One region of the Peribacillus sp. NPDC096622 genome, then DNA from elsewhere that is predicted to be linked to it. Evidence: riboswitches for the same ligand, from Rfam matches in the RefSeq annotation. Region 1 holds a riboswitch; each other region holds the start of a gene.
The links. A riboswitch is a leader RNA that binds a small molecule or an ion and turns the genes downstream of it on or off. The one in region 1 is predicted to bind cobalamin.

Region 1 (10,853 bases):
TGCAATCCGGTATGGCCTGTAGATCAATCAATGTCGCATATTCGACCATTTTAGCTTTATCTTCCATTTCTCTTCAAACTTTTATCTAACTGTCCTTTACATCTTTTCCGGAATTTCACCATGGTGAATGGGAAAAGAATCAGGAAAATGCTAATGATCATCCCCTCTCAAAACGTTTGCCACAAATCCCCATGAAAATTCCAATTGAAATGATTCAACATCCAATGTTTCTTGGATTATAACGAATTTCAATAAATTTCTTGCAGTAGCCTTAAATGACTCTTAAGCAAAAGCAATTCAGAAAACCTTTGGAAATTTTTTAACCCTTTCTTGATGCCCATCGTCATTTCTTGAAAATTCCCCCTTTAGGCCTTTTACCTTCATTCGCCTATGATAAGAAATGAATAGCCCTCGATTTGTCGTTTATATTATCCATATAGATAGAAAGAAGGACTCATGCTATAATTTAGTGCGTTAAAAAAGAAATGAACACACATATATAAAAGAAAGAAGGAGTGTTTCATTGAATACATCTGCATACAAACAGGAATGGTTCGGCAACGTTAGAGGAGATGTTCTATCCGGAATTGTCGTTGCCTTGGCATTGATTCCTGAGGCGATTGCCTTTTCGATCATTGCCGGCGTTGACCCAATGGTTGGTCTATATGCCTCATTCTGCATTGCCATCGTCATCTCTTTCGTCGGCGGAAGGCCGGGAATGATATCGGCTGCCACTGGTGCAATGGCACTCGTCATGGTCGATCTTGTAAAAGATCATGGCTTGAACTATTTACTGGCTGCGACAATATTGACTGGTTTCCTGCAAATTTTGCTAGGGGTCTTAAAAATCGGGAAATTAATGAAGTTCATTCCGAAGCCGGTCATGACTGGTTTTGTGAATTCTTTAGCCATCTTGATTTTCACGGCACAGCTCACCCACTTCGTTGGCGAAACATGGATCATGTATGTCATGACAGCCGTTTCATTAGCTATCATTTATCTTTTTCCGCGAATCACGAAACTCATACCTTCACCACTTGTCGCCATCATATTCATGACGATCGTTGCAGTTACCACGGGGGCTACGGTACGTACGGTTGGGGATATGGGGCAATTGACCGAAGCGCTCCCGATGTTCATGCTTCCAGACATCCCTTTGACTTTCGAAACTTTGGCGATCATTTTCCCTTATTCCATAGCCCTGGCGTTTGTAGGGCTGCTTGAATCGTTATTGACCGCTCAAATAGTCGATGAGATGACTGACACGGACAGTAATAAAAATAAGGAAGCCAAAGGCCAGGGAATTTCGAATATCATCGCCGGATGTTTCGGCGGCATGGCAGGATGCGCGATGATCGGCCAATCCGGCATCAACATCAAATCGGGTGGAAGGGGCCGGCTCTCCACTTTTGTAGCAGGCGCATTCCTTATGGTATTAATCGTGGTATTGAATGATGTCCTTATTAAAATACCGATGGCTGCACTTGTCGCAGTCATGATCATGGTTTCAATCGGGACCTTTGACTGGTCTTCCCTAAAGAGGCTCACTAAAGCTCCAAAGTCGGATGCAGCCGTGATGATCGTGACGGTCCTCATTGTCCTTTATACACATGACTTATCAAAAGGGGTATTTGCCGGAGTGCTCTTGAGCATGATTTTCTTCTCGGCTAAAATTTCTAAAGTGGCTGTGGAGAAAACGGAAGACATCCAGGCTAAGAAAACCACTTATCGTATCAGCGGGCAAATATTTTTCGCTTCTGTCCAGGACTTTGTTTCGAAGTTCGACTTCAAGGAAAAAGCGGATGCAATCGTCATCGACTTCTCCCGCTCCAAAATCTGGGATGCTTCAGCAGTCGGTGCTGTCGATACGGTTGTCCTTAAATATCAGCTTTTGGGAATACCAGTCCAAGTGGAAGGACTCGATGAAGAAAGTTCGTTATTGCTTGAAAAACTCGCCACCTCAGAAAGTAAAATATCTTGAAGAAGTAAAATTCTGCTGAATATAATCTTTTCAAACCGACAAAATAGATAACATGAATCATTTCCTTTTGAAAGGAGCGAAAAGCATGACACCCGAGCAGGATTATACGGCAGCAAATCTGTCACCGGATTTATTGAATGAACTGAAAAGCTTTGAAAGCAGACTTGGCGAGGAAGCCAATAAAGAATTGATTGTCATCGCCTATGAAAAAGAAAAGGAATCTTTGAATTAAACAAAAAAGACTCAAACACCCTTAATGGATGGTTGAGTCTCTTTTTGCATGTACAGAAAAAGGGTGCCCATGTATTTAATGAGCACCCCTTTTCCTGTATTATTTGCTGAATACGTCCGTTAAGACCGGCACGATTTGTTTTTTACGCGATACAACGCCTTCCAAGACGGCGATGTTGTTGTTCAATGAAACGTCGTATGCTTTTTCCACTGCATAAGCCGCTTTACCAAGAGCCAAGGCAACGGAATCATTAGTCAAGATATCCGTTACGACGAATAGGAACAAGTCCAATTCCTTCACAGCGATGACCGCTTCAATCGCGGATTCCAATTCCTCTTGCTTAGCAAGGACTTCGTTCGGATCAACAGCATTGACCTGTGCTATCTCCACTTTAGCCATTCCCATGGAGAATTCCTTTGCATCAAGAGTGATAAGCTGGGCAATCGTTTTATCGCTCAAGTCAGCTCCCGCTTTCAACATTTCCAAGCCATATGTTTCGGCGTCAACTCCCGCAATGGCAGCCAATTCCATTGCTGCTGCAACGTCTTGCTCCGTGCAAGTCGGTGATTTGAACAATAAAGAATCGGAAATGATGGCAGACAGCATAAGACCTGCGATTGCTTTAGGAACTTCAATGCCGTTTTCTTTATAAATTTTATTTAAAATGGTTGCCGTACAGCCAACTGGTTCCGCACGGTAATATAAAGGATCGCTTGTTTCAAAGTTAGCGATACGGTGATGGTCGATAACTTCCAGCACACGGACTTGGTCAATATCTTCAGCACTTTGCTGGCGTTCGTTATGATCGACCAGGATTACGCCGTCAGCTTCCCCTGCAACTTTTTCCACAAGACGGGGAGCGTCGAATTTGAATTGGTCCAATGCATATTGAGTTTCACCATTCACTTCACCCAGACGAACTGGTTCAGCGTTGATACCTAACTGCTTTTTCAGATCCGCATAAGCGATTGCCGAACAGATTGTGTCTGTATCCGGGTTTTTATGTCCAAAAACTAATAATTTTTCCAAGATTTTATCCCCTTTTTCATAAATATTTTTCCGCGAATCCCCTCACCGCAATAAGGGAGAGCCACCTTTACTAGACACTTTATTTTAACACAAAATCCCGTAAAATCAGCGCTTGAATTATCCTTTCCCCAATAAAATCTTTCATTCCTTGACTCTCTGCCATCACTTTGTCAATAGATAAGGGTTGGTTTTTTTCAAATATATTAGTTGAATTATCATCGTATATGGCTTACGATAATATAAGCAGAAATACTAGATATTGATTACATAAACAATACCAATAACTATATATAGAATTTATTATAATCCAAGGTGCCAGTGATGGCTGAAAAGGGAATCCGGTGCAAACCCGGAACTGTCCCCGCAACTGTAAATGTGACGAAATGAGAAAACCACTGTATAGCTCTTTATACGGGAAGGACTCAAAGTAGGATGATCATGAGTCAGGAGACCTGCCTTGAATTTTTCACGTTTCTTATTCTTCGGGGATTGAGATGATGAAACGATAGTATAACGGCCATTTTTTCATGGCTCTTTTATTCTATCGTTTGATCCGCCTCAATTCTTTGGGCGGTTTTTTTTTATTTTAGCGGAAGTTACCAAGGAGGATTATTAATGACTCAAACATATAACTCTACCATAAGTGAAAATGACACAGAAACGAAATCCATCCAGCTTGAGACGTTATCGAAGGAATTCGAAGGCCGTCTCGATATGGAAAAGTTCAAAAAGCGTTTTACAAAATGGCTTGATCGCAAAAGTGACTCAACCGAAGAACAGGCATCAAAAAAACTGATTCAGCTCGCTCTTGAAGGTGTGGATATCGATGCTCCGGATTGGACGTTCGTTGCTGCAGCAGAACTGTTGAATACAATGTATAGGGATGCACAAGCCAATCGAGGTTATGAAGGCAAGAGTTATGGCCCATTCTATGAGCTGATCACGGAACTTTCCCAGCTTTCGGAAGGTCAGCGTTATCCCATTTATAAACCAGAACTGCTATCTTCATATACGAAAGCGGAAATTGAGGAATTGGGTTCGGTGATCGACCCGGAAAAAGATAAATTATTCTCTTACATAGGCATCTACTTATTGAACGACCGCTATCTAGCCCGCCCAAAAAAGGACAAGGTCTACGAACTTCCACAAGAACGTTTCATGATCATCGCAATGGAAATCATGCGAATGGAAAAAACGGAGCATCGCCTGCAACTTATAAAAGAAGCATACTGGGCCATGTCCAACCTTTATATGACCGTTGCGACTCCTACACTCTCCAATGCAGGTAAAACACATGGGCAGTTAAGCTCTTGCTTTATCGACGCAATTGAAGATTCCATTGACGGAATTTACCTATCAAACTACGATGCGGCAAAAGTATCTAAATTCGGCGGCGGTGTCGGCCTTTACGTTGGTAAGGTCCGCTCACTTGGTTCTGATATCCGGGGTTTCTCTGGAAACAGTTCCGGTACGACGCCCTGGATTCGACTATTCAACCAGACAGCTGTAAGTGTCGATCAATTGGGTCAACGTAAAGGTGCCATCGCGATTTACTTGGATGCCTGGCATAAAGATATCATGAGCTTCCTCGATTTGAAGACACAAAACGGGGACGACAGATTAAAAGCCCATGACATTTTTACAGGTGTTTGCATTCCCGATTTATTCATGGAGGCTGTACGCGACAGAAAAGAATGGTATCTTTTCGATCCGCATACCGTTAAGCAAACCCTTGGATTTTCACTTGAAGATCTTTATGACGAGAAGAAAGGCGAAGGAAGCTTCAGGAATCATTATGCACTTGCAGTCGAGGCCGCAGAAAATGGCACACTTCCAAACTATAGCTTTGAAAAAATCAATGCGATGGACATCATGAAAAGCATCATGATTTCTCAATTAGAAGAAGGCGTACCGTATATGTTCTACCGCGATGAGGTGAATAGGAAGAATCCGAATAAACATAAAGGTATGATTTATTGTTCTAACCTTTGCACGGAGATTGCCCAAAACCTAAGCCCTTCGACGATCACGGATGAATATGAAACAGAAGATGGAGATGTTGTTGTCGTTCGTAAAAGCGGCGATTTCGTTGTCTGCAATCTTTCATCCATTAACTTGCCCCGAGCGGTGGGCAGCGATGTTTTGGAAAGATTGATTCCCATTCAGATCCGTATGCTGGACAATGTCATTGATGTGAATAATCTTCCTGTCAAACAAGCATCCATCTCGAACAAGCGTTACCGGGCAATTGGTTTAGGAACGTTTGGATGGCATCATTTACTTGCCACAGAGAATATTTATTGGGAATCCGATGAGGCTGTTCACTATGCAGATGCTTTATACGAAAAGATCGCTTACTTAACAATCAAGGCATCCAACGAATTGGCCAAGGAAAAAGGATCTTACCCATATTTTGAAGGTTCAGATTGGCATACAGGGGACTATTTCGAACTGCGTGACTATACAGATCAAAAATGGCTGGATTTAAAAGCAGACGTGCAGGAGCACGGGACCCGTAATGGATATTTAATGGCGATTGCCCCCAATTCATCGACAGCCAAAATCGGTAATTCAACGGATGGAATCGATCCTTTGTATGAAATTGAATTTTACGAAGAAAAGAAAAACTTCAAATTCAAGGTGACCGCACCAGGCTTGACGCCAAATACGTATGAATATTATAAAAAGACGCGATTCAATTTGGACCAACTGGAAAGCATCAGGCAAAATGCGGCCCGCCAACGCCATATTGACCAAGCAATCAGCTTTAATCTGTATGTACACAATACAATCAAAGCGAAGGTTCTCTTGGATATCCATTTAACGGCATGGGAAAGCGGGTTGAAATCGACGTATTATGTTCGTTCGACTTCTTCCGAATATGACAATGCCTGCGAAAGCTGTTCAAGTTAACGACAAGCATGACCCAGTAATCTATTCTTAAAGGAGTTTTCACGAATGACCAATCATATCAAAAAAATTCGGATGCTCGAACCGACGCATCCAACCAAGGCAACCGGTGTTTTCAAAGGAGAAGCTTCAGGCTTCCTCCTTTGGAACGATATTCAGTATGAAAAATTCTATGATACCTATACACAGCTCATCAATAACTTTTGGAAGCCTTCGAGCGTGAACATGATTCAGGATAAAAAGCAGTGGGGCGAATTGGATGAAGATATCCAGGATGCTTTTCTCGATATCCTTACGATGATTGCTGGAATGGACAGTCTTCAAACGCCCACTTTAGTAGAAATTCTTCGGTACATCAAAGATCCGGCGGCAAAAGCTATCCTGGCCAACATGGCCCAGCAGGAATCGATCCATAATGAGTCTTATTCCTATATCCTTGCTTCCTTGATTCCGGTAGGTAAGCAAAAACAGCTTTTCGACCGCATCAAAGAACATCCTGAAGTGATTAAGCGTAACCAACCGATCGTTGATGCTTATCAAACGTTCGTGGACGATCCCAGCCCTCAGCATTTATTCGAGGCACTGATCCATTCAACGAACCTTGAAGGGATTTATTTCTATCTGGCTTTCGCCTTTTATTATAATTTAGGACGCCAAAATCTAATGACCGGTTCCGCTACGATGATATCCTATATTCATCGCGATGAAATGGTCCATTTCGATTTCATTGGTATGCTCATTCAAATCTTGATGTATGAATATCCTGAGTTAAATAATGAAGATAACACGAAGTTCATCTATACAACGATTGAAAAAGCAGTCGATCTCGAAAAAGAATGGTCTGAATATATGCTCGAAGATATCCAAACGAAAGCCGATCTCGATTTGGAAGAATTCAATGAGTACATTGAATATATCGCCAATAAACGGTTACGTATGCTGGGCCTTGATAATTTGTATAAAGAGTATGGCGAAAACCCGATGCCATGGATCAAAACATTCGATGATGAATCCATCGGTCTTACCAAAACCGATTTCTTCGAACAGAAGTCAAGGACATACAGTCAAGTAAATGCCAGCAATGGGTTCGATGAGCTGTAAAGTTGCCATTGTCTATCATTCTGCCGGCGGCAATACAAAAGCGCTTGCTGAAGCCCTGGCTTCACTTTTACCTGCAGCAGGACTATATCGAACGAATGAATTCGATTTATGTACATTGCCGGATTACGATGCATTGATCGTCGGCACCTATACATGGGGCAACGGGGAGCTTCCCGCTAAATCAGCAGCCCTTTATAAAGAACTGGAACAGTTGCCTATTGCTCACCTGAAAACGGGAGTCTTCGGCACTGGTGAAACCAACTATAATCATTTTTGTGGGGCGGTCGATCATTTCCGGGACATGTTATTTGCCAAGAGCCAGTTATTGGTTACATTGAAGATAGAACAGATGTATCAAGAATCAGACCTGCCCAGACTTCAAAAGTTCGCCTCGCTATTCCAGAACTGACTGAAAGGGGATATGCGTTTTCGCATATCCCCTTTCAGTACTTTTAATAAAAATTGGCTCCCTCTATCATGGCAGCGGTAAGCATGAAGTATAATGGAAGAAAAAAGGAGATGATATCCAATGACTGAGAATATAACCCAGTTCCTGCCTATCCTTTTTATGCTAGTGCTTGTCGCATTCGTTATATTCATCGTGTTTTTCCTGTCAGGGCATTTTAATCGTTCTAAAAGGATCGAAGAAAAATTGGACAAAGCATTAAAGGAAATCGCCGAAAAAAAAGAAAAATAAAAAGACTCCAAAATAGGAGTCTTTTTTTATATGCGTTCAATTATTTTTGAACGTTAGCAGCTTGTGGTCCACGAGCGCCTTGCTCGATTTCGAAAGAAACTTCTTGGCCTTCTTCAAGCGTTTTGAAGCCTTCACCTTGGATAGCTGAGAAATGTACGAATACATCGTCTTGGCCTTCAACTTCGATGAAACCGAAACCTTTTTCTGCGTTAAACCATTTTACTTTACCTTGTACCATGATAGTTCCTCCTGTGTTTGGAAAAATCCATTTTATTACTATTTTTGGTTCTGGATAATGTTTCAAGAGGAATCCTATTACAGTAAATCCTTCTTTCAAACTTTTCCGAACAAAAATAATTACTCATATTATATCATGGAAAATCCTAAAAAAACAAGATTATCGCAGTAAATCAACCGACAAATTATCCTAAAATTCTACATATTCCTCTTCTTGCTTTGTCGGAAGCCTTCGTCCAATAAGTAGCGCTCCGCCTCTACCGGACTTTCGAAACATTCCTCAAGATTCGACCCTGAATAAACATTCCAAAGCAGGTCTTCCCTTTCAAGTGTAAGCTCTTGCTTTTCAGGGCCAATCCATGCCCCTTCCAACCTAGCGAACTCGTTTACCTCTTCTTCGAATTCAGCCGGAGGTTCAGATAGGTAGTCCACGCTTCTTTGAATCAATTCTTTTAATTCCGCTTCATTATAGTCACGTATATTGATAAACCCTTTACGGTCAGTGTCTTTTTTTCTCATATGCCCTGCATAAACGAATCCATTTCCATTGGGATGCAAGTGCTGAACGACGATTTTTTTCTCCTGGACGCTATCTGGATAATGGAAGTTCACACGTCCCAATGAAACGTCTTTTCGCTGTAATTCCGGAAAAGTTTCAATGATGCTCAATTTTTCTTCAAATGTTAACAAATTTCTTCCTCATTTCATTAGTTCATATTGTTTGTCGATTATAACACAGACTGATTAGAAACAATAATCTCCCTCTTCCATTATTATGTACGGAAAGGGAGAAGCAGCATTCATTTTATGTATGTCACGATAAAAAGCATAATGAATGAAATGACAATGATTACGGCAACCCATAGCCAGGCTAATGTCATATTCCCGGAGTCCATGGCGATATATATCGCGGTCGGTATGGTTTGTGTCTGTCCGGGAATGTTTCCGGCAAACATGAGTGTGGCCCCGAATTCACCCAATGCACGCGCAGAACTCATAATGGCACCTGTGACGATGGATTTGACCGCCAATGGAAGGGATACAAACAGGAACAATTTCCATTCGCCCGCCCCGTCAACCCTTGCTGCATTTTCAATTTCCTCATCTATACCTTCAAAGCCCGTTTTAGCGGATTGGTACATAAGCGGAAAAGCCACCACGGTAGATGCAATGACTGCCGCCCACCACGTGAACATCAGGGGCTGATCAAAAACCCTTTCAATGAATTGTCCCGGCATTCCATTCTTGCCAAAAATCACAATCAATAAAAAACCAACGACGGACGGCGGCAAAACAAGCGGCAATAAAAACACTGTTTCCAACAGGACTTTTCCCCTGAATTGCTTTTTAGCCATCATTCGTGCCAGGATAATTCCTAAAATGAAAACAAGGAGACCCGATAGTCCCGCCACTTGTATCGATAGCCTGACTGGTGACCAAAAATCCCCTGTCATGATACCACTCTCACATCACTGTTAAATATCGGCATTTGCAGGTCCTTATTCGGCATCTTTACCCTAATGGTTTCTTTTTCATTAAAGGCAGATTTCATTTCATTTTCTCCCTTTCTTTTAAAATAACATTTAAGTTTATTTTTCTTGACATCTTGCTGACACAAAGAAACGTTAAAGTAAGAGTATCACAAATATAAAAATAATTTCATTCCAATAAACTTGAAAACTTTGAAGGAGTCGATTTTAATGGTAACAATTTATACTACTCCAAGCAGTTTAGCCTGTCGTAAAGCAAAAGCTTGGCTTAAGAAGAACGAAATTTCCTTTAATGAACGTAACCTATATTCGCAACCTCTTTCTATAGAAGAAATAAAAGAGATTTTACGTAAAACGGAAGGCGGGACAGATGAAATCATCTCAACCCGTTCCAAGAAATTCAAAAGCCTGAATATCGATATAAATAATACACCGCTTAATGATCTTTGCAAGCTTATTCAAGATAACCCGGATTTACTTCGCCGGCCAATCATTTTCGACCATAAGAACTTGCATGCAGGATATAATGAAGAGGAAATGGGACGCTTCCTTCCAAGGAAGGTCCGTCATGTACAATTATGGCGTGCAATCAGCCAATTAGCTTAATTAGTTAGCATTCTGCATAATGAGAGGGTTGTCCATTACAACGGACAACCCTTTAGTTTGTCGACCATGATTAAAATACCCTCGGTCATACTCTATAATTTTTCACTGTTTTATAATAGGATGAAACTTTTCTTGATTGACACTCCAGGGGACTCGCTTTCTGCGGGCGTTCTCGCGCCTGTGGGGTCTCCTTGGGTACGCTTTTCCTAGCAGGAGTCTCGAACACCCGCACCAATCAACTGGATTGTTTTTTCAAATAAAAAACTGTAGGCAAACCGGCTTTTCCCCGAGTTTGCCTACAGTCTGGAGGGTTGTCCATTACATCAGACAACCCTTTTTATATTTGATCCGCTTTCTCTATGACAATCGTGAAGGTGGTGCCTTGTTCATCGCTATCCTTAAGCACAAGATCTCCCTTTTGCGCTTTTGCGAGCATCTTACTGAATGGCAGTCCCAAACCTAAACCACGTACCTTCAACTTTTTGTTTTCGCCTCGATAAAATGGTTCGAACACATATTGTTGTTCATGTTTTGGAATCCCCCGCCCGCTGTCCAGAACATCAATGCAAA
Region 2 (10,853 bases), on a different contig from region 1:
CAAGGTGTTTTTGAGTATTATTGAAAATAATGGAATAAAGAAACGTTGTAGTGAATGTTAATTGAAGTGTAGAAGAATATTTAATGATATTGAAATATTATTTTTTTTCTATCGATTCCACCAATTCATGAATGAAAAAAATTGAATGTTAGGATATAATATTATTGTATTGGAGATTCATTCTGGAATTTCCTTTTTTTTTATGGGCTTCATTTGTTTATCTCCCTAATCAATCGGGAAATAAATTATAGTTGTATATGTTTTTATAATAATAATTAGAGTTAAGTAGAGGTGTTTGTCTTAATGGAGATTTTAGAAAATTTTATTAGTGAGACAAATGATGTGTTATGGTCTTCCATATTGATCATCATGTTGGTCGGATTGGGTCTTTATTTTACCATCCGCACGAAGTTTGTCCAATTTAGAATGGTAGGGGAAATGTTCAGGCTTTTGGGAGAAGGGGCCACTGCGGATAAAAAAGGTGTAACATCCTTTCAGGCATTTTGCATAAGTACGGCATCGCGGGTAGGGACGGGTAACCTTGCAGGTGTTGCCATCGCGATCACGACGGGCGGACCTGGAGCCGTTTTCTGGATGTGGTTAATAGCACTGATTGGGTCTGCTTCCGCATTCATTGAAAGTACACTTGCCCAAATCTATAAGGTCAAGGATGGGGATGCATTCCGCGGCGGTCCTGCGTATTATATGGAAAAGGCATTGAATGCCCGTTGGATGGGCATCACATTCGCTGTGTTGATTTCGCTTACATTTGGACTAGCTTTCAACTCGGTACAAGCCAATACGATTACAAGCGCATTCAACGAATCGTTTGGGATTGAAAAGTGGGTTACGGCAATCATCTTGGCTATGGTCACGGCTGTCATCATTTTTGGCGGGATCAAAATGGTTGCAAAGGTCTCTGAAGTCATCGTTCCGATCATGGCAGGAGCCTATGTGATAGTGGCGTTGATTATCATCATCATGAACATTACCGAGTTACCTGGTGTTTTTGCATTGATTTTTGAAAGTGCATTCGATGGAATAAAAGAAGTGGCTGGCGGAGTATTGGGAGCCGCCATGATGCAGGGGATCAAGCGCGGCCTATTTTCTAATGAAGCCGGGATGGGTAGTGCACCAAATGCTGGTGCTACAGCTGATGTCAGTCATCCCGTCAAGCAAGGGCTCATTCAGTCTCTAGGTGTTTTTGTCGATACACTCATCATTTGCAGTTCGACTGCCTTCATCATTTTGTTTTCTGGTCTTTATACATCGAAGGAAACGGATGGTATCGTCCTTACCCAAAATGCCCTTGGGACGGCATTGGGATCTTGGGCAGGTATTTTTCTTGCCATTATTGTACTGTTATTCGCCTTTAGCTCCATTGTGGGCAACTATTATTATGGAGAGTCGAACATTGGCTTCATTAATGAAAATAAGGTTTGGTTAAACATCTATCGCGTCGCAGTCGTAGGAATGGTGATATTCGGTTCTCTTGCCTCACTGGATTTTGTTTGGGGACTGGCTGACTTGCTTATGGCCCTTATGGCCATTATCAACCTGATCGCCATTGCATTACTAGGGAAAATTGCATTTGCTGCACTGGCGGATTATCAAAAGCAAAAGAAAAGTGGGAAAAATCCTGTTTTCCATGTGAACAATATTAAAGGTTTGAAGAATGTGGAATGTTGGGGAGACCCATCCGATAATGTGGATGTGAAGAAGGAGGGCTAAGCTCTCTTTAAGCTTACATGTAAAGTCCTTGAAAGGGGATTTTACTTGTAAGCTTTTTTGCTTTTTCCTCCTTTTTTTATCATTACTGAATATTGCTTCGTTTTTTACACAAAATACCTTTGTCTTTAATACTGCAATGATAAAATAAAAACTAGGAGTGAAAACAATGGATAGCAAGCAATCAAAAAATGAATCTTCAGAAGTTGCCGGGAGAATATATGATGTCAGCGATTATAAACGGGAAGATCCTTTATCTTCTGGACTGGCTAGAACCCACGAACAAGTCTCGGATACTTATGCGGAGGGCGAGATAAAGGCAGTCATTGATGATGTAAACGGAAGAGATATAGAGATTGCAAAAGAAAGATCAGGGGAAGAAAAGTAATACTGGGATTTTTGTTTTTTAGGAACAAGGATTTTCGCCAGCTATTTTAAAGATATATCGGTGATCCCCTAGCTTTTGGAAAGATGAAACAAAAGCTAGGGGATACTTTATTAATAAATCCTTTCTGTCTCCAATTTTTGAAGCAATTCTTCCTTCGTTCTTGGGAAAAGGTCCCTTTCTGCAAGATTCCTTGATTGAAGAAGGGCTTGAAACATTTCAAAAACCCACGGTTTCTCCAGATGTGCCTGCAGCAAAACGTCTTCATCATGGAAAACGGAAACAGGGTCCCCTTGGTATATGACCTTACCATCGTTCATGACCACAACTTCATCAGCCCATTGGTAAGCTAAATTAACATCATGAGTTGATAGGATTATCGTTTTGTCAGGGTGGTGGATACTGTCCAGCAGATTCATGATTTGTCTGGAGAAATAAGGATCCAATCCAGCGGTAGGCTCGTCCAGGAGCCAGACATCGGGTTCCATGGCAAGTACCCCTGCAATGGCAACACGTTTTTTTTGCCCAAGGCTCAAAAAATGGGTAGGTCTGTCTTTCAGTTCCGTTACTTCCGTTTCAGCCATTGCCCAATTTACTTTCTCCTGGACTGCACTTTTATCCCATCCTAAATTCATTGGTCCAAACGATATATCCTGTTGTACATTAGCGGAAAAAAGCTGAGAGTCGGGATCTTGAAAAACGATACCGACTTGCTTTCTTAATGATAATAATGCGTTACGGTCATATTTCATTTTCTTGCCCTTAAACTTGATCTTTCCCGCAGTAGGTTGTAATAGACCATTTAAATGGAGGAATAAAGTTGATTTGCCAGCACCATTATTACCTAATAATGCAATTTTTTTACCGTGTTGTACCGATAGCGAAAGTTCTTTTAAAGCGAAGGTTCCATCTGTGAACTGATGGGTGAGGCCTTCTATATGAAAAATATGCTCGTCCATTGTTGGGTTGCCTCCAATTTACAAATATCCATTAATAAAGATTAAGCTTCCTAGTATTACAATCGTGATCAGCCAATTGCGTGAGGAATAGGCGTAAGTATCCTCGATATAAGAAAGGTTCTCCTGATAGCCTCTCGCGTTCATGGCCATCGTCAACTGTCTAGAGCGCTGCAATACTCCTAAAAATAATGATGAGATTAGTAATCCGAGAGATCGAATGCCTTTCCTTAACGAACCATATCCCAGCCGTGAAGCTTGTGATTGGTGAATGGCCAAAGCTGTATCTAAAAAAATAAAGATGAAGCGATAGGTCAATTCTATTAAATCGACCAATAAGGAAGGCACTTTAAGTTTTCGCAGCACGGATAGGATGACTGTAATGGGTGTAGTTAAGGTAAGGAAATATAAACAGCTGATACTGCCGAATACGACAGTGATCAAATTGGCCACCGTACTGACGCTGTCATCGCTGATGAATATTTGCCAGTTCCCGAACTTCCAGGACCACCATAAATCCGAAATCGAAGTAAATTTACTTGTAAAAGAAAAAAGGATGGTAATTGTTCCTGATAGTATAAAAAATCCCGGTAATAGAAGTAATTTAAAATAATAAGAAAGCGGGATTTTTGCCGCAAAAATGATTAAAGCGCTCATCACCGTAAAAGTGATGAGCGAAACGGCCATATCCCTTACCGTTAATGAAAATAGCAAAAGGGAGAGTGCAAAAACCATCTTTTCCAACGGATGTACATCCTTTAGCCCATTGAAATAGGCATATTTATCAATGAGTAACATGCTTCGATTTTTCGGGGATTTCTTGTTTGGTTTGCTTATTCCTTTGTCTCGTTACACCTATGAAATACCCAATGAAACCAGCACCGATTGCAGCTTGCAGCGCAAATAATAAGCTCTCGGTTTCTGAACCCGGCGGCTCCCAAATACTGTTGAACCATGGCTTGTATTCCGGCTGGATTTTAGTGATGGCCTCTTCAGCTTCGCCGTCTGCACCGCCAAATTCCGTTCCTTGTTGGGTGATTAACGGTATGGTGGCAAGAATGACGACCAGGAAAAGCAGCAGTAAACTTTTTTTCATGTTAACGGGCCTCCTTAGATAAAACTCGCAGCAATTTCAATTCGCCTAGATTGTATTTTTTCAAGAAATTCATCACGACGACTGTCAATAACCCCTCACTGATTGCCAAGGGAATTTGGGTCAGGGCAAAAATCCCTGCAAATTTACTGAAAGAGGCCATGAATCCTCCTACCTCGGAAGGAAAAGCAAGAGCAAGTTGAACGGAAGTTACCACATAGGTTCCCAAATCCCCAAAAGCAGCTGCCAAAAATACGGCAAGTGAAAAAGACCACCCCAATTTAGTTGCGCCCTTGAAGACAAAGTATGCAATGAACGGTCCGCAAACGGCCATGGAAAATGCATTGGCGCCTAATGTCGTCAATCCTCCGTGAGCCAGTAAAACAGCTTGAAATAACAGAACGATGGAGCCAACGACACTCATGGCCAATGGTCCGAATAATATGGAACCCAAACCAACTCCGGTAGGGTGCGAAGAACTTCCCGTAACGGAAGGAATCTTTAGCGCCGATAATATAAATACAAATGCGCCCGATAGGCCAAGTATCATTTTTGTTTCTGGGTTTTCCCTTACTTTGGACCTAATGGACCGGTAACCCAAGATTAAAAATGGAAGCGTCAAACCCCACCAGAATATAGCCCATTCTATGGGTAAAAAGCCCTCCATTATATGCATGGCCGATGCCCGTTTTGGAACAAAAAGCAGTAAAATGACAAAATAAATAGTTTTCCAATTGGTTCTTTTCATTCTTTCTCCTTTCAACACTTATAATTTTTCTGATCAATCTTGAGAAGAAAAGCGGCGCCCAAAATAAAAAGCACTTCTCCCAAAGGAAAGAAGTGCGTAATGAACAGGAATTTTGCAGCATGAACCAACCATGGTCCATTCTGCCTGATCCGCACGCCCATCCTCGTAGGCTGAAACAGTTTCATGCTTCATGGCAGGTCTCCTGGCTTTGGTTCATCATCCCATTACATCCTTCCCATCTCATTTGACAGTGGATTTAAGTTAAAGTAATGGAACTTCCCTTTACAGTGGCGGGACCGCTCCGGATTTTCACCGGCTTCCCTTTTAAGCTGAATTCCGAAAAATTCAACACCATGAAACTTATGTAATTATTTGAAAATTCTCGTATAGTGTACCATAAAGAAATAATTCCAGCTACACTATCTTTTTTTTTCGGGCCGAAGTTTGTTGCGAGGTAAGGATTGTAACTGGTTTTACACTATTAAACTTTTCTAAACAGTCGGAATAAACTATTGAATTTTGATAAAGTTGTTATATGATAGATTATGTTAGTTAGAAATGTGTAATAAAACCAAATATTTCATTTTAAAAGTGCCCTTGTGTGAATAAGCAAGGGATAATAGGGAAATCGGTGAAAATCCGATGCAGCCCCCGCTACTGTAAACGCTGATGAAATTGTCGATAGCCACTGGCATGATGCCGGGAAGGGACAAAGTAAAATGAAGCGTAAGCCAGGAAACCTGCTTTTAAAATTGCATGATACTTTTCGGAGGGAAAGGTAGAAGGACTATGACGATTTTGGGAGGATTTGGCATACTTGCCTTTAGCTCCTCATTCATATAGTTTTTTAAACCTTGACTCTTAATGTTAAGGTTTTTTATTTTGCCTTTTCCCTGAACTCAGGAGGAAGAAGATGACTACTTGGAACTTGACGGGTACAAATACGCATCTGCTGATTTGTAATGGGAGCAGCTGCATGAAAAAGGGCGGGGAAGAAGTAACCCAAGCGATTCGCGATGAAATTACTTCAAAAGGACTGGATCTGAAAATCCATACAACCAGGACACGCTGTAACGGAAGATGTAAGGATGCCTGCGTAGTGATTGCCTATCCCCAAGGAAACTGGTATCGAGTAGAAACGCCCGATTTCGGCCGGCAGATCGTCAATAATATCGATGATGGTGGGTTTGTTCCACAGATGATCTACCAATTCAATGACGGGGATATGACCCCTAATCCAGATTTTCCAGCTCATACGGGTATTTCAAAGAACAAAGCGTAAAAGGAGATGTCTTAATGAGTACAAACGGTAAATTATTCGTCGTGGGCTTTGGACCAGGGAATTTTGAACACATTACCAAACGTGCCGTCGAAGCCCTTCAGGAAAGTGACTACATCATTGGTTATAAAACTTATGTTGAACTCATTCAGGGACTGCTTACAGATCAAACGATCATTAGTACGGGGATGACCGAAGAGGTCTCACGTGCACAGGAAGCAGTGAAACAAGCGGAGTTGGGAAAGAAAGTGGCGGTGATTTCCAGTGGGGATGCCGGAGTTTACGGAATGGCAGGGTTGGTTTATGAAGTATTGATTGAAAAAGGCTGGAAAGAAGAAACTGGAGTGGGCATTGAAGTCATTCCTGGCATTTCTGCAATCAACTCATGTGCGTCTTTACTAGGGGCTCCAGTCATGCACGATTCGTGTACGATCAGCCTCAGTGATCATTTAACTCCTTGGGAACTGATCGCTAAAAGGGTTGAAGCAGCTGCCATGGCAGACTTTGTCATTGCGCTGTATAATCCGCGCAGCGGCAGGCGGACCCGGCAAATTGTTGAAACACAGAAAATTCTCCTTCGCTACCGCTCGCCGGATACACCTGTCGGGTTGGTGAAAAGTGCTTATCGGGATAGGCAGGATATTGTCATTACCAATTTGAAAGATATGTTGAATCACGATATTGGAATGTTGACCACCGTCATCATCGGTAATTCATCCACCTTTTTATATGATGACAAAATCATCACACCAAGAGGCTATCAGAGGAAATATACGTTGAATTCGGAAAAGCAACCATTGAAGCCGCATCAGCGTCTGCAAAAAGAAGCGGAACCGTGGGCATTAGATCAAGATGCCGATTCCGTGCAAGAAGCCTTCACCGAATCCGCTGGAGGAGTTGGATTACTTACAAAAGCACCAGAAAAGAAGCCAGCTTCCTTTGAAATGGCAATGGAAGCACTGTCAAGAGTCAAGGGTCAAACCGTTCAGCAATCCATTGAGCCAATTGTTCAGCAAAAAATGGAGTCGGTATTCGAACTTGCCGTTAGTCCAGGTGTGGCGAATAAACAATTCACTCCCAAACAAATGATGACTCTTGCGGAAGTAGTCGGGGAAAAGGGAACGATGGAATACACGCCAAATCATAAAATCGTATTAAAGATTCCGACAACGGATCCGGAAGTCATTACGGGGAAATTGCAATCAGCAAACTTTTTATTATCGCCGATTGGAGATGTACTGACATTAAAAGCCTGTGATTTCTGTGATGGTGAAAAAGCGGAATCCATTCCTTATGCGGATGAAATACACCGGGTGCTTGGCGGAATGAAAATGCCCAAGGAACTGAACATCGGTTTTAATGGGTGTGGGATGGCGTGTTACAGTGCTGTTATGGATGATATCGGGATTGTCTTCCGAAAAGGGAAGTTCGACTTATTCCTTGGAGCTAAACCGGTTGGAAGAACAGCCCATCCAGGTCAGCCGGTTGCGGAAGGCATTGAACCGGAACAGCTTGTTGAACTGATTATGGACATTGTCGGGGAGTATAAGCAAAATGCCCATCCAAATGAGCGGCTTTTTAAATACTTCAAACGTTCGAAAAAGATACAGAATTTTTCTTATCAGGACATCGCTCCCAAAATAAACATAGAGCCTGCGCCTTGTGAAGACTAATCAAGAGGGGGAAAGTAAATGAAAGCAGTTTTGTTTGTAGGACACGGAAGCCGCTTGGCTTCGGGAAACGAAGAAGTCATTCATTTTATTGAAAATATGATTCCGGCATTGGATGAGCGCTTCCTTGTAGAAACGTGCTTCTTGGAATTTGCGGCACCGAATATATCCAAAGGCATTGATAATTGTGTAAAACGAGGGGCTACTGAAGTTATCGTCATTCCGATCATTTTGTTGCATGCAGGACATTCGAAATTACATATCCCAGCTGAAATAGAGGATGGGAAAACCAAGTATCCAGAAGTGAAATTCACATACGGCCAAACGATCGGGGTCCACCATGATGTATTGACGATCCTGACAGACCGTCTTGAGGAAGCGGGATTCGATACGACCTCTGAACATTCTGAGACAGCGATATTGCTAATTGGCCGAGGTGGCAGTGATGCTGATGCAAATAGTGATATATATAAAATTTCACGATTATTATGGGAAAAATTAAACGTTAAATGGGTCGAAACGGCCTTCATGGGTGTAACGGACCCGCACGTTGATGAAGGTATTGAACGATGCATCCGATTAGGGGCAAAAAAAATAGTGATGCTGCCATATTTCCTCTTCACTGGGGTGTTGATGGAAAGAATGGAGGATATGCTGAAAGGCTATCAAGAGCAATATCATGATCGAGAATTCATTTTAGCGAAGTATTTTGGATATCATCCAACATTACAGAACATTCTGCAAGAACGAGTTATTGAAGCCAGTGAAGGCAGGTCAAGCGGGGCACGTGATTTGGAAAACTATCGTAAACATGTCGAGGAACATGGACATGCTCACCATCATCACCATCATGACCACGACCACGGTCACGACCATCATCACGACCATCATCACGACCACGACCATGACCACGATCATGATCATGATGGGCAAGTGGTGGGGTCGTCAAAATGATTTTGTTCTTGGCGGGTACAAGTGATGCAAGGGAATTAGCGGTTGAGATGCAGCAGGTGGGATTTAAGGTTTTGGCAACTGTTGTAACCGGGTCGGCAGCTAAAAGTTTGCAAGATGCAGGCATATCCACCCGGATTGGCCGATTAACAGCAGAGGATATGACATCTTTAATAACTGCAAAAGGTTTTCAGGCTGTAGTCGATGCAAGTCATCCATTTGCCGAAGAAGCATCCAAAAACGCCCTTAACGGAGCAAAGGCAGCCAATGTTCCTTATATTCGTTATGAGCGTGAAAGTCAACGGTTTCAGAATGATAAATTGATAGTCGTCCGTGATTATGAGGAAGCTGCCAAGCTTGCCGCAGCAAAACGGGGGGTCATCATGCTTACGACCGGAAGTAAAACCCTGGCCGTGTTCGCAAAAGAATTGGTAGGGCTCGAGAATACCAGAGTCATAGCGAGAATGCTGCCTCGCATGGACAATATGGAAAAATGTGCGCAGCTGGGCATTGAACAAAAAAATATCGTTGCGATTCAAGGGCCATTTTCCAAAGAATTAAATAAAGCTCTATATGAACAATATGGGGTCACATTGATGATAACGAAAGAAAGTGGCAAGGTCGGTGCGGTTGATGAGAAATTGGAAGCCGCTTTGGAATGTGGAATAGAGACAATCATGATATCGCGACCGGATGTTGACTATCAAAATGTTCATTCAAGTTTTGATCATGTCATCGCCGAATTGAATAAACAGCTAAATCAAAATTAGGAGGAATGCAAGATGGACTTTAAAACGGATTTTAAACCACTAACGGTGGACCCAGACAAAATATATGATTATAGCTTCTCGATCATAGCTGAAGAAATGGGCAATCATGATTTTTCTGAAGATGAATGGAAGATCGTCCGCCGGGTCATTCATGCTTCAGCGGATTTTGAATTGGGAAGAAGTGTCATCATCCATCCAAATGCCATTCAAGCTGGTGTGGAAGCCATTCGCAAAGGCAGACATGTCATTGCGGATGTGCAAATGATCGAGAGCGGTACAGGCAAAAAACGATTTCAAAAGCATGGCGGGGACGTTCATTGCTATATTTCAGATCCGGATGTGATGGTCGAGGCAAAACGTTTGAATACGACAAGGGCAATCATTTCGATGCAAAAAGCCGTAAAGGAAAATGAAGGGGGCATTTATGCCATTGGCAATGCACCTACAGCTTTACTTGAGCTCATTCGCCTTATTAAAGAAGGGATTGCAAAACCGGACTTAATCATTGGAATGCCTGTTGGGTTTGTTTCTGCAGCAGAATCGAAAGAGGAACTGGCTAAAATCACAGAAGTTCCATTCATTACGAATATTGGCCGAAAAGGTGGAAGTACTGTCACGGTTGCAGCATTGAACGCGATTTCCCTTTTAGCAGATAGGTAAAAAAACATGGAAAAGAAAGTGAAAAAAGACCCCTCACAAATGCGTCATGGTTATACGACGGGGGCGTGTTCGACAGCCGTGACCAAAGCGGCATTGACCGCTTTGATCACGGGGGATGCACTTGAGGAGGCAACCATTTCCTTGCCAATCGGCCGAGATGCCACTTTCACTATTGAGAAATATGAAATATCGGAAAATGCGGTTAGTGCAGAAACGATTAAAGATGCCGGAGATGATCCCGATGCTACCCATCTGGCACATATTATCTCTACTGTCAGCTGGTCGGATGTACCTGGGATTTTCCTGGATGGAGGGACCGGAGTTGGTCGTGTGACCAAACCCGGGCTTCCCGTTCCTGTAGGGGAAGCGGCCATTAATCCTGTACCGCGCAAAATGATTTTAACCACTGTGCAGCAAACACTGGAAGAATTTAAGGTCAATAGAGGCGTGAAGGTCGTCATCTCCGTACCTGCAGGTGAAGAAATAGCGAAAAAAACATTAAATGGCCGCTTGGGGATTGTGGGAGGCATTTCCATTTTGGGAACAAGGGGCACTGTCGTCCCTTTTTCCAGTTCCGCCTATATGGCAAGTATCGTCCAGGCTATCAGTGTCG
Region 3 (10,853 bases), on a different contig from region 1:
TGCGGTTTTCACGAAAAACTTTCTTCTTACAATAAACGAAGAGGGCAGAATAAAAATCAAAAAGTATCCAAAAATGAAGTATCCAATTATATGAAAAAGCAAAATAAAGAAGAGCCGATCAATACTGCATTGGCAGATGCCTTGGCGAAACTGAAATTCGATAAATAAAAGAAAAGCGCCCTTCACCTTTAACTCCATGGTGAAGGGCGCTTTTTTATGGGGTTATATGCATGGAACAGGTCTGGGCAAAGTCCTTGCCGGCAGGAACGTCTTTCCTGACAATAAGGTTGCCGCTTGATGAAGTCTAACAAGGCGGCAGAAAGGGATGGAGCGAGCGCTCCATCCCTTTCCCCATATATCGATGCTTCAGTTAAATTTCATTCAGTACGGTGCCATGTAATTCATATTCAAGTGTTTTGTCAGTGTGTGTGTGTTTATCCGAATCTACTCGTATGAGCGTACTGAATGGCTTTTGATCACCCGGACTGAAAATTGCTTCATCATTCTCTTGATTCCATAGGCTGTAAATACTCATGATCGTATCCTCCTTTGGATGAGAAGACTAGTAATTCCCATATTTGATTATCATCCAACTCTTCAATTGACTCTAACGCTGATCACCGGGACTAAACACCGCTGCGTCATTCTCTTTGTTCCATTGGCTTCTGATTGTACTCATCATGCACTATCATCTCCTTTGGTGAGAATGTCTTACAGTATTTGTATACCCGGATGGGACAAGTTAAAACATATATTTTTAAAAAAGACAGGATTATATCCTGAAATCCAGTATTTTTGGTATATATCAAAAAACGTAATAATTCAAACTTCTTATTACTATAACATGCATTGTATTATTCGGATTTTTTGATAGCTACATGGCTTGATAAATCAGTGGTTACTTTGTCCATAAAATAACTTGTTCTTATATTAACAGAAAAAAACCCTGCTACAACACGGAAGAACCGCATTATAACAGGGCTTATAAACTTTAGCGTCCCAGATAGGAATCGAACCTACGACCTACAGCTTAGGAGGCTGTCGCTCTATCCTGCTGAGCTACTGGGACATATATAAAAGTCGACGACTTATTTATTATATTTCTTATAGGCAAACTTTTCAAGCTAATAGCACATACTTATGAAAAAAAAAATCCTCAAAATGTTTAGCAGGCCGCTAAGTTCCCGAGTTTCCCTTTTCTTCATTAAATGGAATGCTTTATTATCCACTAGTTTAAAATCAGGAGAATGGATGGTTGCATTGTGGGGATTTGATTTTACCTGGATGTTCAAAAGGGATTTTAGAGGGGCTAGGCACAAAGACGGCTGCACTGATTGCTGAAGATGACATTGAAGTGGCCGAAGCAGCTGTGGATGTGACCGGGCAAGATCCGAGGGCCAAATCTTACGGGAGACTGGGTAACGGGCGAGTCCCCGGTCCAGCTCCCGATATTGATGTATCACAGTATTTCTGAAGGTAATGGCCTTCGGGTTCCAAGGGAGGAATTCCGATCACAGATGGCTTGGCTTCGGGAGAATGGTTACTATACATTATCCCCTGAAGAAGCATTCCTCTTCTTAACCGGGAATCGGATACCAAGTGAGAAGTGTGTCTGGCTTACTTTTGATGATGGCTATTCAGATAACTACACGGAGGCTTTCCCGATATTAAAAGAAAATGATATGAAAGCAAATGTCTTCATGATCGGGAAGTCCGTTGATAAAGGTCATCACCTGACTGAAAATCAAATGTTGGAGATGAGCAAGGCTGGGATTTCGATCGAAAGCCATACCATCAACCATTTGGAACTGAACCGCATGACGGCAGAGCAGCAAGAAGCGGAAATGGTTCAGTCGAAGGAGTTATTCAACCATATCCCCGACCAGGACACGACAGTGCTTTCCTATCCGGTTGCCCTGTATAACGAAGAGAGTCTCAGGCTGTCAGAAGAAGCTGATACAAGATGGCAGTCACTACCGAACCTGGGGGGCTTCAAGGGACCAAGGGATGCGTGCCCTGCATCGAGTTCGGATTTCACCCGGGTTATCAGTCGAAGGGTTTGCGTCACTGATTGAAAATGCTTCAAAGCATTGAAGGTGGAAGGGTCATTTCGTATTCGTTCAGAAAAATCATATAATAATCGATTCTTACATGGTGTATAATGAAGGCAGTGAAAATTATATACATATGAACGATTTTGGTGTCTTAATGACTTAAAAGGGAAGTTGGTGAAATGCCAGCGCGGTCCCGCCACTGTATATGGGAGCTGACGGCTGTGTACCACTGTATGAGATATGGGAAGGTACCGTTGACGATGACCATGAGCCAGGAGACCTGCCAGAATTCGTACACCTGTAACCTACGCGGATGGGAAGGTGTGTGGCAGACCCTAAGAAAGAGTCCGTATTGATTATTGTTGCCATGCAAGCATCTTCCGTTAACGGGAGGTGCTTTTCGTTTTGGGGCATCTTTCAGGATTGCGTTTTCTTTATTAGGTGGAAGAAATTAAATGAAAAGATTGTGGGGAATGAAAATGAAGAAGATTTTTGGTCTGATATTGTTGATGTTGCTTGTTGCAGGCATGGTGGTCGGCTGCAGTGGCGCTGCTGATGAAGGAAAAGAAAAGCAGCAAACGAACCATGCTCAACACAAAGCTTTCCCGATTACGATTAAAGATGCAACTGGGGAAAAAGTAACGATAGAACAAAAGCCGAAGAAAATCGTTTCGTTGATACCAAGTAATACGGAAGTGGTCTTTGCACTTGGTTTGGGAAAAAAGGTCGTTGGTGTTTCCGACAATGATAACTACCCGGAAGAAACGAAAGAAATTGAAAAAGTTGGCGGAATGGAAATGAACACGGAGCTGATTGTCTCGATGAAGCCTGACCTTGTTCTTGCGCATGCATCAAGTGCCCATAATTCAAATGAGGGTTTACAGCAGCTTAAGGATGCTGGAATAGATGTTCTCGTAGTCAATGATGCACAAAGCTTTGACCAAGTCTATGAGTCTATTGAAATGATTGGACAGGCAACGGGAGAACATGATAAGGCAAATGAAATCGTTGCGGATATGAAAACGAAGCTCAAGGATATCCAGGAAAAAGCCAAATCCGTAAAGGAAGAGGATAGGAAGACCGTTTTAGTGGAAGTTTCGCCTTCACCGGAAATATACACACCTGGAAAAAATACTTTCATGAATGAGATGCTTCATATTATTTCAGCGGATAATGCTGCTGCTGATTTGGACGGTTGGGCAAAAATTGATGAAGAGTCGATGATTGCTGCAAATCCTGATGTCATCATTACAACGTATGGTTATTATACGAAAGATTCAGTAAGTGAAGTGACGGGCCGAAAAGGATGGCAAGACGTAAATGCTGTTAAAAATGGCCAAGTTTTTGATGTCCATTCTGACTTGGTGACCCGTTCCGGTCCGCGCTTAATAGAGGGAGTAGAGGAACTTGCCAAATCAGTCTATCCGAACCAATTTGACAACTAAATGGACGTTGGCTTATTTGATTGCGTTGTTCATTTTGTTATTCGCAATGACGATAGGCATTTCCTTTGGTTCGGTGTCAGTACCGATTCCCGTACTTTTACAAATAATCGGCAAGGAGATTTTCCACTTGCCGATTTCTGCCGATCCGGATGTGATGCTGACGAATATCGTGATGAACATCCGCTTGCCGCGTGTATTGCTTGCGGGTTTGGTTGGGGCATCACTTGCGATTGCGGGTGCGGCTTTTCAAGGACTGCTCCGGAACCCGCTCGCTGATCCTTACACATTAGGTATTTCATCAGGAGCATCGGTCGGCGCCGTATTGACAATATTCTTGAATATATCACTGCCATTCATCGGTTTATATACTCTTCCGGCATTGAGCATCTTATGCTCAGTGCTCACGATGCTCTGCGTATTGACTTTTGCAAAAAAAATGGATCGATCGATGAAAGTGGAAACGATCATTTTAACGGGAATCATTTTCAGCTCGTTTTTAAGTGCCTTCATTTCATTGATGATTGCGCTGACGGGTGATGAATTAAGACAAATCATCGGCTGGCTGATGGGAAGCGTTTCTATGCGCGGATGGAATTATATCGCAATCATTATGCCGTTTTTTATCATTGGTTCGTTGACCTTGATCATGAATACAAGTGAATTGAATGCGATGACTTTCGGGGAAGACCGGGCAAAACACTTAGGTGTGAATGTCAAGCGGCGGAAAATGTGGATCCTGATAGCCGGTTCGACATTGACAGGGGCAGCCGTTGCCGTTTCAGGGGCGATTGGTTTTGTAGGATTGGTCATTCCTCATTTAGTCCGAAAGATTTGGGGACCTGACCATAAACATTTGCTTCCGTTGTCATTATTGATAGGAAGCGGATTCTTAATATTGGCGGATTTTGTAGCACGAACGATCATAGCCCCATCGGAACTGCCGATCGGGGTGATCACCTCACTTATCGGGGCACCTGCATTTGCGCTGATTTTATTAAAGAGACGGAGAGAAGGGTAAAAACGGATGCTTGAAGTAAAAGGGTTAACAGGCGGATATCACAACAAAGCTGTTTTGGACTCTGTCTCTTTTGATGTACATAAAGGGGAATTATTCGGGATTCTTGGTCCTAATGGCAGCGGGAAAACGACGCTTTTAAGTATGCTTAGCGGGGTGCTCGATTATAAAGGCGGAAGCGTACGGATTAGCGGTAGGGATTTGAAGGATTATTCGTCAAAACAACTTGCACAGGTCATTGCCGTGCTCCCTCAACATTCCTCATTAGCTTTCTCCTATACAGTAAAAGAGACGGTCTCACTTGGGCGATATGCCCATCAATCAGGATGGTTCCATAGTTGGTCCGCAGAAGATGAATCGACTGTCCAGCGGGTAATGGAACAAACGGGAGTAGCTGATTTTCAGGATCTTCATTTTGATCGATTATCAGGAGGGGAAAGACAAAGGGTCCTGCTGGCACAGGCCCTTGCCCAAGAGCCGGAAATCCTTTTTTTGGATGAACCTACGAACCATTTGGATCTTTCCTATCAAAAAGATCTTCTTGATTTAATGAGGAAAATGGCAAAAGAGCAGAAGTTGACCGTTATTTCAATTTTTCATGATTTGAATTTGGCTGGATTATATTGTGATCGGCTTATGCTGCTTGAGAAAGGGCAGATTCAGGTTGTTGATGTACCGAATGAAGTGCTCCAACAGGAACGGATTCAGGGTGTATATCATACGACGATCGAAAAACATCCACATCCCGCCCTTCCGAAACCGCAGATGTTCATCGTTCCGGAAAAGCATGGCCATGATACTATCCCGTTGGAAATTGATGATTCTTATTTGACAGTCGGATCTGAGATGATTCAATTGAATTCTCCAATCCCGCTTAGAACGATGTCTTCCGGAGTGACGGGTTCGGGGACGGGCTGGCATAAATATTTTGTGAATAGGCACGTCCATCATGGCTATGATTGCGAGGATCATCATGTTGAAATGGCCGACTATTTAACAACTCATGGTTTTGAACCTCAGGAAACGGTAGGGATGATGACAGCTGTCTTTCTCGATACGGTTGCTTTCAAGCTATTAAGAACTGAAGATTTCTCGGTTTTTATCATTGTGACGGCGGGTGTAGGGAATGCCATCGACGCTTCATTAGCTGACCGGCATTCTTGGAGTTCCGCTCCAGGAACGATAAATACATGGATATTCGTAAATGGGCATTTGGCAGAAGAGGCATATATCCACAGCATAGTGACTGCGACCGAGGCAAAAGTAAAAGCGCTTCATGATTTGCATGTCATGGATAAGGTGACAAATACTTGTGCAACAGGAACATCGACAGACAGCATTTTGATTGCGGCAACCCAAAGAGGAGCAAAGCTTCAATATGCAGGCACCATCACTCCGTTAGGGAAGCTGATCAGTCGCGGTGTATATGATTGTACTGTGGAAGCATTGACGAATAATTGGAAACGGATTGAGGAATTATGATTTATCATCATCTTTTTGCAGTTACGCTGGCATTTTTCCTTGATTTATTAATTGGAGATCCGCCAAATTGGCCGCATCCAGTCAAATGGATAGGAACGATGATCAGCAAGTTGGATCTGGCATTCAATAAAGGGGCATATAAGAAACGGAAAGGACTCTCCATGTTGATCATCGTCTTATCGGCGGTGTTATTGATTACAGGTCTTACCGTTTATTTGGCTTATCTCATCCATCCGCTTGCAGGTATCCTTTGGGAAGCTGTTGTCATTTCCACTACGATAGCTCAGAAGGGCTTGAAGCAAGCCGGGATGGATGTTTGCCTTCCGCTTAATGAACGGGATTTTCCTGAAGCGAGGCTAAAGCTTTCCTATATCGTTGGCCGTGATACTGCTGATCTTGATGAATCCGAAATCGTCAGGGGCACCGTGGAAACCGTAGCGGAAAATACCAGTGATGGGATTACAGCACCATTATTTTGGGCAGCCATTGGGGGAGCGCCGCTCGCGATGGTGTACAGGGCGATTAATACCTGCGATTCCATGGTAGGGTACAAAAATGATAAATATGGGCAATTCGGCTGGGCTTCAGCCAAGCTTGATGATATCGTCAATTGGATTCCCAGCCGCCTTACCGGATTCTTGATGTTGCTGAGCTCGAAATCCGGCCATCATGGATTCGGTGCCAGATGGAAGATATTATTCAATGACGCAAAAAAACATCCAAGCCCGAATAGCGGGTGGTGTGAAGCGGGCGTTGCTGCCATTTTGGGAATACAGCTTGGAGGCCGGAATATGTACAAAGGAATTGTTTCCGACCGTGCGAGGATGGGAGTTCCGCTTGTTCGGTTGGAAGCAAAACATATACCAAAAACGATTACCATCATGCATCGGTCATCTTTTCTATTTCTACTGATGCTATGGCTAGGGGGGCTTATTCTTGACATTACCTTCTCATGGCTCTAATCCTCATTATCTTTATGAAGCGCTGGAAATCGATATGCCTGAATCGGTTCTCGACTTCAGTGCTAACATCAACCCATTGGGTCCGCCTTTAGGCATAAAGGAACAGTGGTCTGGATTTTTCGAAGGAATCCTTCAATACCCAGATCCGCATGCCATTGAACTGACAAAATCAATTGCAGAAAAAGAAGCACTTCCTGAGCAATCCGTTTTGATGGGGAACGGTGGTGCTGAAATCATCATGCTGGTAGCGAACGGATTAGCCAATCAAAGGGTGCTAATCGTTCAGCCGGCATTTGCGGAATATGCTGAAGCTTGTTTGGCAGCAGGATGTAAGGTCGATTTCCACCAGCTTGATGCTCCTGAGTGGCAATTGGACTTGGAACGATTGATTCCCCGATTACCCGAATATGATGCAATTTTCTTATGTTCGCCTAATAATCCGACGGGTGTTTCATTTAAGCGGGATGCAGTTAGGGAATTGATCATTGAATGCCAGAAAGCGGATTGCCTGGTTGTCCTGGATGAGGCTTTTTATGATTTTACGGAAGATGCCTTTAGTTATGCTTCTTTAATCAATGTTTATCCACATTTACTCATACTGAGATCAATGACTAAGATCTTTGCAATTCCAGGTTTGAGACTAGGCTATTTGCTTACGTCACCTGACATCATAAAACGGGTAAGAAATTATAAACCGCATTGGAGCGTCAACCACGTGGCACTTGAAGTAGGGAAAATCTGTCTTGCAGAAGAAGCCTATATGAGAAAAACAAGAGACTATATTGCCTGGCAAAAGCAAAAACTATTCCGGTTTTATGAGGAGCAAGGGTTGGAAGTCTCCGATAGCACAGTTAATTTTTATTTGGTGAAAGATGAATCCTTATCCCTTTTCCCCTTTTTGCTGAAAAAAGGAATCGTACCGCGACATACCCATAATTTTCCGGGATTGGATGGAAGGTGGCTTCGGTTTGCAGTGAAGAGTGAACATGATAACGAAGCACTGATGGAGGGGGTAAGGCAGTGGAGAAAGCAAAGCTCTGTTTTATAACCGGAGGTGTCCGTTCCGGAAAAAGCAGCTTCGCAGAAAGAAAAGCCCTGGAGTATGCACTCCAGGTGGATGGGAACTTGCATTACCTTGCCTGTGGCCGAGTCAGTGATGTTGAGATGGGTGAACGCATCCTTAGGCACCGGAAAGATAGGGAAAGCAGCCCGATTGCGTGGAAGACTTCCGAATACGCAACGGATATTACAAGAATAGGGGCGGATATTGATCAGGATTCCATAATTCTGCTCGATTGTCTGACAACCCTGCTTGATAACGAACTATTTGGCCCTGGCATTCCGCTTGAAGAAGAATTTTTAGATAGCATTTTTTCAAAAATAATAACCGGAATCAATGAGATAAGGAAACAATCCAATTGTTTAATAGTCGTGAGCAATGAATTGGTACAGGAACCGATTTTCCAAGATGATTTTCTACATATATACGGAAAAACACTGGGCCTGCTTCATCAAACGATCGTCGGGCTGGCCGATGAAGCCTATCTTGTAGAAGCGGGAATTCCATTGCGGAAGAAAGGGTGCATGCAGGAATGAGCACAATGATCGGATTTTTAATTAACCTGCAGTTCTTTACGGTCTTTCCAATAAAGAAACAGCTTCCGATGGAGAAGAAATATATTCACCGTGCCATTCAAACCTTTCCATTAGTAGGTCTTGCGCTAGGCTTGATATTGGGCGGTGTTTTGTATGCACTTGTGGAATGGACCCCATTGTCATCGCTTTCGATTGCCTTTTTCCTTTGGTTTTTGACCATGGCATTAACGGGAGGTTTGCATCTCGATGGATGGATCGATGCAAGTGATGCTTTTTTTTCCTATCAGGATAAAGAGCGTCGATTGGAAATCATGAAGGATTCCAGGACAGGTGCATTCGGTGTCATCTCCGTCATAGTCCTATTGGCCGCCCGGTTCATATTTATCTATGAAATTGTCGAAAGGGTAAATGAATGGACATACTTCTTGATCATAGCCCTTCCGCTCTTAAGCAAATGTGTGATGGGGTATTTACTCATCCGGATGCCGCTGGCTAAAAAAGAGGGGCTCGGTGCCTTTTTCCAAAGTGCAGTGATGAAAAGCAGTTTGCCCATTTATTGGCTGTACCTCCTTGTAAGTCTGGCGTTTGCCTGGGTCATCGATTTTAAGCTTGTCACCTTATTTTTCATCATGTGTCTGGCTGCGGTGTTTTTCCTGGTTTATATAAAACGTAAAATCTTCAGTTGGTTCGGTGGGATAACGGGGGATGTACTGGGGGCATCCGTGGAAGGGGTTGAGCTTTGGTTATGGCTGATATTGTGGCTATTACACTACTTCGCCATGGGCTGACAGTAGCAAATGAAAGAAAGGCCTATTTAGGCTGGACGGACTCTCCATTAAGTACCGAAGGAGAAAAGGAAATAATGGACCTTAGGGGCTCTTACCCGCAGTATGAAAAAATTTACAGCAGTGATTTGCCCCGCTGTGTGGAAACTGCACGTCTACTGTTTCCAAATGCAGTTCCGATAAAAAACCCTTTGTTCCGTGAGATGAACTTCGGCAGTTGGGAAGGGCGGACGTATCATGAGCTGAAGACAGATGGAGATTATCTTAATTGGCTGGAACGTCCCATGGAGGCATTGGTGCCTGGGGGTGAAAGTTATCCGGCATTTTCCGAACGTGTGAATAATGGCTGGAAACAATTGATTGCCTGTAAGGAGAACCGAATTGCCCTAATGACGCATGGAGGGGTAATACGTGATTTATTGGTCCGCTATGCCCCGAAGGGAAAGTCTTTTTTTGATTGGGGAATTTCCCATGGCAGGGGATATGAGCTGGTATGGGAAGACCGGAACAGCTTAAGGAGGGGAGAACGCTGCACTTTGTTACAGGAGGCGCCTATAATGGGAAAACGAAATGGGTAAAGCAATTGTATGGTTTGGAAAATGATGTCCTTTGGTTATCCGGTTATCGAAAAGAACAGCCGGAATTGATTGATTTTCAAGGCAGGACGGTTGTATTGCAAGGGTTGGATGCATGGATTCAACAAGATGCAGAAAAGATGGATTCAGATTCGATTCGAAAAAGATGGAAGGAAATCATGGCTGATTGGCGAATATGGGAGAAAGAAAGGGATGAACACAACTGCATTGTGATCGGTTCTGATATTTCCAAGGGAATTGTCCCGATGGAAGCAAGGGACCGCAGATGGCGCGATGCCTGCGGATGGGTCTTTCAAGATGTAGCATCCATATCAAAGCGCGTTGATATCATCTGGTATGGAATTAACCAGCGAATAAAGTAGAGGAGGTAATTGGGATGAAAATCTATACACGTACAGGGGATAAGGGACAAACAAGCGTAATCGGAGGTCGGCTTGACAAGGATGACATTCGTGTTGAATCTTATGGAACGGTGGATGAAGTGAATAGCTATATCGGTCTTGCGGTGACAGAATTGGATCCTGAGATATTCACGGATATACTGGCCGATCTAGAGAAAATCCAGCATGAGTTATTTGACTGTGGAGGAGATTTGGCAACCGTTTCCGAGAAAGCCCCACAAAAGCTGACGGATGAGGCCATTACCTATTTGGAAGAACGAATAGATGCCTTCATACTTGAAGCGCCGGAACTGGAAAAGTTTATCCTGCCTGGCGGCTCAAAAGCGGCTGCAACGATTCACATTGCCCGAACCGTGACAAGAAGGGCAGAACGATTGGTCGTTTCATTGATCAAGTCGGGTGCGGCCGTTTCACCATTATCACTTCAATATTTAAATCGTTTGTCGGATTACTTCTTTGCTGTTGCACGTGTGATCAATTTCCGTCTTGGTGTGAAAGATGTGGAATATATCCGCAG

Region 2: another riboswitch for cobalamin. It lies ahead of ACIQYG_RS19475 ((2Fe-2S) ferredoxin domain-containing protein); the one in region 1 lies ahead of ACIQYG_RS07600 (ribonucleoside-diphosphate reductase subunit alpha).
Region 3: another riboswitch for cobalamin. It lies ahead of ACIQYG_RS03955 (ABC transporter substrate-binding protein); the one in region 1 lies ahead of ACIQYG_RS07600 (ribonucleoside-diphosphate reductase subunit alpha).

Annotation. Positions count from the first base shown of each region.
Region 1 is NZ_JBIWES010000003.1:234,034-244,886, forward strand. It holds gene ACIQYG_RS07580 (hypothetical protein) at 1-67, opposite strand, end outside; gene ACIQYG_RS07585 (SulP family inorganic anion transporter) at 524-1,981, shown strand; gene ACIQYG_RS07590 (hypothetical protein) at 2,067-2,213, shown strand; gene ACIQYG_RS07595 (manganese-dependent inorganic pyrophosphatase) at 2,313-3,242, opposite strand; cobalamin riboswitch at 3,536-3,716, shown strand; gene ACIQYG_RS07600 (ribonucleoside-diphosphate reductase subunit alpha) at 3,858-6,155, shown strand; gene ACIQYG_RS07605 (ribonucleotide-diphosphate reductase subunit beta) at 6,201-7,253, shown strand; gene ACIQYG_RS07610 (flavodoxin domain-containing protein) at 7,243-7,662, shown strand; gene ACIQYG_RS07615 (hypothetical protein) at 7,783-7,950, shown strand; gene ACIQYG_RS07620 (cold-shock protein) at 7,991-8,188, opposite strand; gene ACIQYG_RS07625 (hypothetical protein) at 8,386-8,877, opposite strand; gene modB (molybdate ABC transporter permease subunit) at 8,988-9,641, opposite strand; gene spx (transcriptional regulator Spx) at 9,888-10,283, shown strand; gene ACIQYG_RS07640 (HAMP domain-containing sensor histidine kinase) at 10,621-10,853, opposite strand, start outside.
Region 2 is NZ_JBIWES010000012.1:13,850-24,702, forward strand. It holds gene ACIQYG_RS19440 (alanine/glycine:cation symporter family protein) at 304-1,731, shown strand; gene ACIQYG_RS19445 (YozQ family protein) at 1,898-2,116, shown strand; gene ACIQYG_RS19450 (energy-coupling factor ABC transporter ATP-binding protein) at 2,227-3,072, opposite strand; gene cbiQ (cobalt ECF transporter T component CbiQ) at 3,091-3,867, opposite strand; gene ACIQYG_RS19460 (energy-coupling factor ABC transporter substrate-binding protein) at 3,854-4,165, opposite strand; gene ACIQYG_RS19465 (energy-coupling factor ABC transporter permease) at 4,167-4,910, opposite strand; gene ACIQYG_RS19470 (hypothetical protein) at 4,944-5,102, opposite strand; cobalamin riboswitch at 5,086-5,281, opposite strand; cobalamin riboswitch at 5,483-5,672, shown strand; gene ACIQYG_RS19475 ((2Fe-2S) ferredoxin domain-containing protein) at 5,824-6,192, shown strand; gene cobJ (precorrin-3B C(17)-methyltransferase) at 6,207-7,862, shown strand; gene ACIQYG_RS19485 (sirohydrochlorin chelatase) at 7,881-8,813, shown strand; gene cobK (precorrin-6A reductase) at 8,810-9,580, shown strand; gene ACIQYG_RS19495 (precorrin-8X methylmutase) at 9,593-10,240, shown strand; gene ACIQYG_RS19500 (cobalt-precorrin-5B (C(1))-methyltransferase) at 10,247-10,853, shown strand, end outside.
Region 3 is NZ_JBIWES010000002.1:116,358-127,210, forward strand. It holds gene ACIQYG_RS03930 (DNA topoisomerase III) at 1-168, shown strand, start outside; gene ACIQYG_RS03935 (hypothetical protein) at 371-535, opposite strand; tRNA gene ACIQYG_RS03940 (tRNA-Arg) at 996-1,069, opposite strand; gene ACIQYG_RS03945 (hypothetical protein) at 1,256-1,474, shown strand; partial or broken gene ACIQYG_RS03950 (polysaccharide deacetylase family protein) at 1,407-2,094, shown strand; cobalamin riboswitch at 2,182-2,356, shown strand; gene ACIQYG_RS03955 (ABC transporter substrate-binding protein) at 2,534-3,499, shown strand; gene ACIQYG_RS03960 (FecCD family ABC transporter permease) at 3,462-4,517, shown strand; partial or broken gene ACIQYG_RS26930 (heme ABC transporter ATP-binding protein) at 4,524-5,273, shown strand; gene ACIQYG_RS26935 (adenosylcobinamide amidohydrolase) at 5,361-5,996, shown strand; gene cbiB (adenosylcobinamide-phosphate synthase CbiB) at 5,993-6,958, shown strand; gene cobD (threonine-phosphate decarboxylase CobD) at 6,933-8,006, shown strand; gene ACIQYG_RS03980 (bifunctional adenosylcobinamide kinase/adenosylcobinamide-phosphate guanylyltransferase) at 7,979-8,554, shown strand; gene cobS (adenosylcobinamide-GDP ribazoletransferase) at 8,551-9,342, shown strand; gene ACIQYG_RS03990 (histidine phosphatase family protein) at 9,300-9,917, shown strand; gene ACIQYG_RS03995 (bifunctional adenosylcobinamide kinase/adenosylcobinamide-phosphate guanylyltransferase) at 9,923-10,297, shown strand; gene ACIQYG_RS04000 (cob(I)yrinic acid a,c-diamide adenosyltransferase) at 10,312-10,853, shown strand, end outside.